DNA from 2 places in the Mesorhizobium sp. M0306 genome. Region 2 is predicted to be linked to the other one. Evidence: predicted binding sites of a transcription regulator. Region 2 holds the regulator's gene; the other holds the start of a gene.
The links. The regulator LexA, encoded in region 2, represses DNA repair genes until DNA is damaged. The targets are predictions, from matches to a motif close to TGTTCNNNNTGTGTTCNG.
Positions count from the first base shown of each region.

Region 1: the regulator LexA is predicted to act here: its motif matches at 2,053-2,070, upstream of NKI95_RS27355 (PA0069 family radical SAM protein).

Region 1 is NZ_JAMYRY010000028.1:34,951-39,346, forward strand. Features, by position in the region: gene moaB (molybdenum cofactor biosynthesis protein B) at 1-301, shown strand, start outside; gene NKI95_RS27345 (phytanoyl-CoA dioxygenase family protein) at 334-1,308, opposite strand; gene NKI95_RS27350 (glycosyltransferase) at 1,490-1,993, opposite strand; gene NKI95_RS27355 (PA0069 family radical SAM protein) at 2,145-3,299, shown strand; gene rnhB (ribonuclease HII) at 3,468-4,163, shown strand.
Region 2 is NZ_JAMYRY010000037.1:35,347-39,742, reverse strand. Features, by position in the region: gene NKI95_RS30350 (ComEC/Rec2 family competence protein) at 1-1,912, shown strand, start outside; gene lexA (transcriptional repressor LexA) at 1,906-2,640, opposite strand; partial or broken gene kynU (kynureninase) at 3,090-4,337, shown strand.

The DNA.
Region 1 (4,396 bases), on a different contig from region 2:
CGGCTTCACCGGCCGCGACGTGACGCCGGAAGCGCTGGAGCCGAGCTTCGAAAAGCGCATGGACGGCTTTTCCGAAGTGTTCCACCGCATCTCCTACGACAAGATCGGCACTTCGACGATCCAGAGCCGGGCAACCGGCGGCGTCGTCAATGCCACCTTTGTTTTCGTGTTGCCGGGCTCGCCGGGCGCCTGCAAGGACGCCTGGGACGGCATCTTGAAGCCGCAGCTCGACTACCGGCACATGCCCTGCAACTTCGTCGAGATCATGCCGCGCCTGGACGAGCATTTGCGGCGCGGCTGAAGCGAGCCAAGGGGGTCAGCCGGCTGATCCCTTCAGCGAATGACCGGCTCACCGTGAAACCGGCGGCGCGAGGGCGGCGACACGCCGAAGCCAACCTCCATCATCAGCCGCGGCGTGCGCGTCGGCACGGTGCCCATATGGAAGCCGAACGGGTCCTCGACAAAGCCGAGGCCGGCCTGCCCGGTCAGCGTAACCGGGCTCTGCTCGCCATAGACGCCCAGCACCTCTTCCGCCGAATGGCCGACTAGCAGCGTCAGCTGGTGCTTCAGGATGCGGCGGTTGTGGGAGCCGCGGACATAGACATGCGGCCCGGTGTCGGCGTCGACCGGCACCAGGTAGAAAAAGAACTTCAGCATGCGCCAGTCGTCGAGGTCGAAATGGTATTTGCCGAGCGAGGCCATGTTCTTGTCGGCGTCCGAGACGCCACCGGTCGGAAAGCTCCACCAGACGCGGGTGGTGATCAGCTTGGCCTGACTGCCGAGATAGTGCGCCGCGATGTCGAGAAGCAGCGGATCGCGCTGCACGGCGACCGCAGCGCTGCAGTCGAGGACCCGCTCGAAATAATGGCCGCTGAGCAGCGGACGGCCGAAATGCTTTTCGGCATCGGCGTGTTTTTCGGGCAGGAATTCCAGCCGGCGGTCGAAATTGCCGAAGCATGGCGTGTGCTCGGCGAAGCTGGCGATCTCCTCATGGATGGCGGCCGGCAGCATCAGGCCCGAATAGAGCCCCTCCGTTTGCAGCGCGCCAACGACGGCATCGCGATCGACGCCGGCGAACATCGTTTCACCGACATTGCGCGCCGGCGGAACGGGCTTCGCACCGCGCCAGTGCAGGCGCCGCGCCGGCATGGTGCGCGCCAGCATGAACATTGGCAGCCATGCCGGATTCTCGCGAAGGTCCGAAAGATAGGTCGGAATGCGGGCGGCGATGCGGCGCAGCGTACCGCCGTTGCGTGCGATCGCCTCGAGGCTTGCAGCGCCGGACTTTTCAGGGCTTGAAAGGGTCATCGGGGTCCTCAAAATGTCGAGGGAACAGCATCGACGTTAGCCGTCGCCGCCCGGCACACCCCAAACCCTATTCGCCCATATCGCTGGGAATGGTAACGCCCGGCCAGATTTTGTGCAATGCACAATAAACGACGAGCCGCCAGAAAATTTGCTTGGGCCCCTGAACCGGGACGGTAAGCCGTCACTTCCGCGGCGCGACCCAGATCTCGGCGTGGAGCCTCCTGGTCGCCAGGCCGCGGGCGATCGCTTCGGCGCTGCGGGCGTTCTTCGACAGCGCCGCGGCCTGACGCTTGCTGATCACCAAGCCTTCGGCGAGAGCGCGATTTCCGGCAAAGACGCGTGACAGGAAGGGCGCGCGGCTGCCGCGAGCCCGCGAGAACCGCGCCGCCATGGTTTGCCTGGCGGTATGGGCGACGACCTCGTCGATCCAGCCCTCCCCCAGCCGCGCGCCTGGTTCTAGCAAAAGCAGCCAGTCGCCCTTGGCCTGCCTGATGCCGGCGGCGATGCCGCCGCTGACATAGTGGCAGCCGGCATGTTCGGCGACGCGGTGCGTCTGATCGGTCGAGCCGGTGTCACAGACGAGAACGTCGCGCACCACGCCTTCGACCGCGCCACCGATCAGCGAGGCGAGCGTGCGGGCAAGGCCCTCCTCGTCATTCAAGGTTTCGATCAGGACGCTGAGCATGTTTAGCCGAATAGCGGAAAGCGGTGGGCAGCGCCAGTTTTTGCGGCGCGCTGCGAGAAAGTTCTTGCTTTGTTCTCATCGATGCGATAGGAATACATTCATGAGCAGAGCGATTCGACAACGGGCGGACAGTCCCTGGGAAAGGGCCAAAATGGAACAGATCGTGCGTGCCGACATTGCCGCCTTCGGCGCTGGCAGGGCAGAGATGGCGAATGCGATGATCGAGCAGAGCGGCATGCGCGTCCGCCCGGACCGCAATCGCGGCAGGTCGGCGGGCATCAATCCGTCTGGCCGTTTCGAGCCGGTCAGCCGGCATGTGTTCGACGATGGCTGGAATTCGCTGGAGGAGCTGCCGCCGTTCAAGACCGAGGTACAGGTCGAGAAGCCGCGCACCATCATCACGCGCAACGAATCGCCGGACATCTCCTTCGACCGCTCGATCAATCCCTATCGCGGCTGCGAACATGGCTGCGTTTATTGTTTCGCGCGGCCGACGCACAGCTTCATGGGCCTGTCGCCGGGGCTGGATTTCGAATCGAAGCTGTTTGCCAAGCCGGATGCGGCGCGGCTGCTCGACAAGGAATTGTCCAGGGATAATTACCAGCCGCGCACCATCGCCATCGGCACCAATACAGATCCCTACCAGCCGATCGAGAAGCAATACCGGATCATGCGCGAGATCCTCGAAGTGCTGGAGGCGCGCGGGCATCCGGTCGGCATCGTCACCAAATCGGCGCTGGTGACACGTGACATCGACATTCTGTCGCGCATGGCGGAACGCGGGCTGGCCAAGGTGGCCTTGTCGGTGACGACGCTCGACCGCATGCTGGCGCGCACCATGGAGCCACGCGCGTCGACGCCGACTAAGCGGCTGGAGGCGATCAGGCAGCTTTCGGACGCCGGCATTCCGGCCTCGGTGATGGTCGCGCCGATCATCCCCGGACTGACCGACCCGGAAATGGAGCGCATCCTCGATTCGGCGCAGGCAGCGGGCGCGCGCGAGGCCGGCTATGTGCTGCTACGCCTGCCGCTGGAGGTCGCGCCGATCTTCAAGGACTGGCTGCTGCGCCACTATCCCGACCGCTATCGCCATGTCATGTCGCTGATCCGTTCGATGCGCGACGGCAAGGACTACGATTCGGAATGGGGCAAGCGCATGAAAGGCTCCGGCCCCTATGCCTGGCAGATCGGCCGGCGCTTCGAGATCGCTGCCAAACGGCTCGGCCTCAATGCCGAGCGGCGCTCGCTGAGGACCGACCGGTTCATCCCTGCTGCCAAGGCAACCGAGCAGCTGATGCTGCTGTGACAAAGCGTCTCGCGCCAGCCGATTGAAACGGCCGGCAGCAGGCGAAAAAATCCCGTCCGGCCTGTCCTGTCCCCGGGCTTGCAGACGGTAGCCCCCTCCTGGTCCGGTGCCCCGCCCGACCCGGAGGGACTTGCGGAGAATCGGAGCCGATGCGAACCTCGCCGCACCATGGCTCGCCCGCGTTCCGATTCTCCGCTTCTCTTCGAAATCGTCGAGAGACCCGACTTCTCCTTCGAGACGAAGGCGATGGCCGAAGGCCTGTGGCCGGTGGCGGGAACGGACGAGGCCGGCCGCGGCCCGCTCGCCGGGCCGGTCGTGGCGGCAGCGGTGGTTCTCGATCCCGCCAACATCCCCGACGGCCTCGATGATTCCAAGCGGCTGACGCATTTGCAGCGTGAGGCACTGTTCCTGAAAATCCTCGGCTCCGCGCTCGCCGTATCGATGGCCTCGGTCAGCGCCGAAGGCATCGATGCCTCCAACATCCTCAAGGCCAGCCTAGAAGCGATGCGCCGTGCCGTGGCAGGCCTGTCAATCCGGCCGAAGCTGGCGCTGGCCGACGGCCGCGACGTGCCGCCTGGCCTGCCCTGCGAGGGCAGAGCGCTGATCAAGGGCGACCAGCGCTCGCAGTCGATCGCCGCAGCCTCGATCGTCGCCAAGGTGATGCGCGACCGCATGATGTGCGGCTGCGGCAGCCATCATGTGCATTACGGCTTCGAGTTGCATATGGGCTACGCCACTGTCCGCCATCGCACGGCGATCGATCTGCATGGACCAGTGGCGCGGCTGCACCGCGCCTCCTTCGCGCCGTTCCGGTTCGGCGGCACCGAGGTGCTGGAGGAAGAGGGCCTTTCGGGCCTGGATTGAGCGATCCGGCCAGGCGTAATCTCCCCCCTCGAGGGGGAGATGTCGCCGAAGGCGACAGAGGGGGTCGGTACGTCCTGGCGCGACACCATGTTGAACGACAGAAATGGCTGGCGCTCCACGCGCGGCGACCCCCTCTGGCCTGCCGGCCATCTCCCCCTCGAGGGGGGAGATTACGCGCTCTGCTTTCGCTAACAAAAAAGCCGCCAGGTTTCTCAGGCGGCTTTCGATGACTT
Region 2 (4,396 bases):
GTACGAGCCCATGGCGAGCGGCCGCATCAGGCTGACGATCGATGTGATCTCAACCGCCAGGCCGACACTGCGCTACATGCCGGAACGGGTCCGCGTTTCGGCGATGAAGATACCGGCTGAGCTGACCGCCGGTTCCGAGATCGCCGGCTATGTGCGGCTGCTGCCGCCGACCGGGCCGGTGCGGCCCGACAGCTATGATTTCTCCTTCGACAGCTATTTCGCCGGTATCGGCGGCAGCGGCTTTTTTCTCGGCAATCCGAAAGTCGTGTCGTCGGGCAGCATGCCGCTTGCCGCGCGGCTTTCTTCCGCGATCGAAGACGCGCGCGAATCCATCGCCGACCATATCCGCAGCCGCATCGGCGGCGCCGAGGGCGAGATTGCTGCTGCGCTAATCGTCGGCGTGCGCGCCGGCATTCCCGAGGAGATCAACGAAGCGATGCGGCGCACAGGCATCTACCACATCATCTCCATCTCGGGGCTGCATATGGCGTTGGTCGCCGGCACCATCATGGCGCTGCTACGCGGCGCCTTTGCGCTGTTTCCCGATTTCTCATCGCGACGGCCGGTCAAGAAATATGCCGCGGCCGCCGCGCTTTTTTCGATTGCGGCCTACCTCGTCTTTTCCGGCATTGTGGTAGCGGCCGAACGCAGCTTCATCATGCTGGCGGTGATGCTTATCGCCGTGCTGTTCGACCGGACCGCGCTCACCATGCGCAACCTGGCGATCTCGGCCATCGCCGTCATTCTGGTGTCGCCGCACGAGGTGGTCGGTCCGAGCTTCCAGATGTCCTTCGCCGCGACGGCGGCCCTTGTCGGCGCCTATGCAGGCTGGTCTGATTACCGCGCCGGCAGGGCCACCACGCCGCCGCCCCGGCGGTCGCCGCTACGCTTTGCCACTCGAAAGGTCCTGCTGGGCATGGGCGGCCTGGCGATGACCTCGATCATTGCAGGGAGCGCCACGGCGCTTTTCGCCATATGGCATTTCCAGCGCGTGGCGCCGCTCAGCCTGTTCGCCAATCTGGCCATCATGCCTATCGTCTCACTGGTCGTCATGCCCTTCGCCGTCCTCAGTGCGCTGGCGATGCCGTTCGGCGCGGATGGGCCTTTCCTCTACGTGATGGGCAAGGGGCTGACGGCGATGATCGCCCTGTCCGGGTGGATCTCCGAGCGCTCGCCGATCGATGCGGTCGGGCTGATTTCGCTGAGATCCGTCCTTTTGGTGACGATCGCCCTCGTCATTGCCAGCATGGCGACGACCTGGTTGCGGCTCGCGGCACTTCCTTTTGCGCTCGCCGGCTTGCTAACGACAACGCAGACGCGCGTACCCGATGTATTGATCTCGGAGGACGCACGGCTGGTCGCGCTGCCGATCGGCAGCGGTGAACTCGCGGTCAACCGGGCACGCCCGAATGAGTTCACCATCGACAACTGGAAACGCGCGCTCACATCAGAGGCTATCGTCGCGCCGGAAACACCTGGAAAGAACGATCCGCAATTCGACATTGCCGATCCGGCCGACCTACCGCCGGGCATACCGTTCATTTGCACGGACGGCCTCTGCCTTGCCAGGCATCCATCCGGCGCGATCATCGCGCAAGCCAAGGACCGCGATACTGCACGGCCAGCCTGCGCCTTTGCCAGCTTGATCGTCATCGACGACGCCACCGCCCATAATCCCTGCTACTACGACCGGCTGGTCCTCGTCGTCACCAAACGGCAACTGGCGCGCGCGGGAAGTGCGGCCGTCTATTTCGATCCACAAGCGGCAACACGCGCCGAAATCCGCTTTGCCGTCGAAAAATCATACCGGCCCTGGCACGTGCAGCGGAAATTTTCACGCGCGGCGCGGGGCCTGCCGCCATACCGCAGGGCCGACAAACCCAAAGCCGGCGCCAAGGGCGGAGCTCAGTAGCGGCGGATCAGTCCGACGAGCTTGCCTTGCACCTTGACCCTGTCTGGTCCGAAGATGCGCGTCTCGTAGGCCGGATTGGCGGCTTCCAGGGCGATCGAGGCGCCCTTGCGGCGGAACCGCTTCAGCGTCGCTTCCTCCTCGTCGACCAGTGCCACCACGATCTCACCGGGGCTCGCCGTATCGGCATTGCGGATGATCACCGTGTCGCCGTCGAAAATGCCAGCCTCGATCATCGAATCGCCTTTGACCTCGAGCGCATAATGCTCGCCGCCCATGATCATATCCGGCGGCACCGAAATCGAATGCGTCTGGTGCTGGATGGCGTCGATCGGCACACCGGCGGCGATGCGGCCCATCACCGGGATCGAAACGGCGGCGACGACATCGTCGTCATTGCCGGCTGCAGGGACGCGCGACGATGTCGGCTTGCCCTGCCGAGGGGCACCTTGCCCAAGACTGCCCTGGATGACACTCGGCGAGAACTTGCGTGCCGCATTGAGGCCGGGGGCGATCGAGTCAGGCAGGCGCAGCACCTCCAGCGCACGGGCCCGGTTGGGCAAACGGCGAATGAAGCCGCGCTCCTCCAGCGCCGTTATCAGCCGATGGATTCCCGATTTGGAAGCCAGGTCGAGCGCTTCCTTCATCTCGTCGAAGGAGGGCGGAATACCGCTTTCCTTCAACCTTTCGTGGATGAACATAAGCAGTTCGTGTTGTTTGCGTGTCAGCATAGCGACCCCCAACAGAATCAGAAAAACAAACCCAGAACAAACACTATCTGTTCCAGTTGTGTTCCGCAACTGTTTAAAGTTTAATGAATGCGTTAAGGCTCGGGAAACAAACCACGCCCCTACCGGAATGCCGCATTTTCACCCGCCGCGAGCCTCATCGCCTTGATTCTGCTGTCGTTTGCGCCCTTCTGGCTTCCTAGAAGGCGCCACTGGCATCGGCCGTCGGTCGGCAAAAGGGCACGGAATTGAACCCGTATCGACTGTGCGGTTTGGTCAATGCACCGTGAACGAAACGAACTCAAAACGCCAACCTCGGGTTAACTCCGGGTTTCCACCGCCTGGTCAGGCTGCTTCTCGCTGGTGGAGCCTTGCTGCGCGCTACCCGGTAATGGAAGAACAGTCGATGCGTGTCCGGCGTTGCGTTGAATCTTTGGGGGAGCAGGCAAATCATGACAGGAATTCCCGATCTCGCGGCCATAAAGGCGATGGATGCCGCAGATCCGCTGCGCGCGATGCGCGACCGTTTTGTGTTGCCGCAAGGAGTGATCTATCTCGACGGCAATTCGCTAGGAGCTGCTTCACGTGCCGCTTTCGATGAACTGTACAAGGCCGCGACCGAGGAATGGTCGCATGATCTCATCCGCGCATGGAACACGGCCGGCTGGTTCAACATGCCGCTTGAACTTGGCGACCAGCTCGGGCGCCTGATCGGTGCCGCGACCGGCCAGACGGTGGTCTGCGACACGACGTCGGTCAACATCTACAAGCTGCTGCACGCCGCCATGGCCATGCGTCCGCAGCGGCGGGTCATCGTCGCCGAGGGCGATAGCTTTCCGACAGACCTTTACATGGCTGAAGGTGTGGTTTCGACGCGAAAAGATACGCTGCTGCGCCTCTCGGGGGTCGACGCGCCGACCATCGAAGAGCTGATCGACGAACGCACTGCCGTGGTGCTGGTCAACCACGTCAACTACAAGTCGGGCGAACTGCGCGACATGCCGGGGCTGACGCGCAGGGCCCAGGAGGCCGGGGCGATGATCGTCTGGGATCTCTGCCACACCGCCGGCGCGATGCCAGTCGAGCTCGACAAGGCAAACGCCGATTTTGCCGTTGGCTGCACCTACAAATATCTGAATGGCGGACCGGGCGCGCCTGCCTTCATCTATGCGGCTGAGCGGCATCTTGCCGACATCCAGCAGCCGCTCACCGGCTGGTGGGGCCATGCACGGCCCTTCGCCTTCGAGCCAGGCTATGCGGCCGGCACCGGCATCCGCCGGTTTCTGTGCGGCACGCAGCCGGTCCTGTCGATGCGCACGCTGAAGGGCGCGCTCGACATCTGGAACGATGTCGACATGACGGCGGTGCGCAAGAAGAGCATCGCGCTGGCCGATCTGTTCATCGAGCTTGTCGAGGCAAGGTGCGGCGCTTACGGGCTAACGCTCGAAAGCACGCGCGACGGGGAAAAACGCGGCAGCCAGATTTCATTCATGCACGAGCATGGCTACCAGATCATGCGCGCGCTGATTGAACGTGGCGTGATCGGCGATTTTCGCGCGCCATCCACCATGCGGTTCGGCTTCACCCCGCTCTATGTCGGCTATGCCGATGTCTGACAGGCCGTCGAAGTGCTTGAGGACATTCTGCGCACCGGTGCGTGGAAGGATGCGCGCTTCGCCATCAAGGCGGCTGTCACTTGAGATTGATGCGAGAGCTGGAATCGTGAGGCTGGCGACGACGCGCCGAGCGATGCTTACGG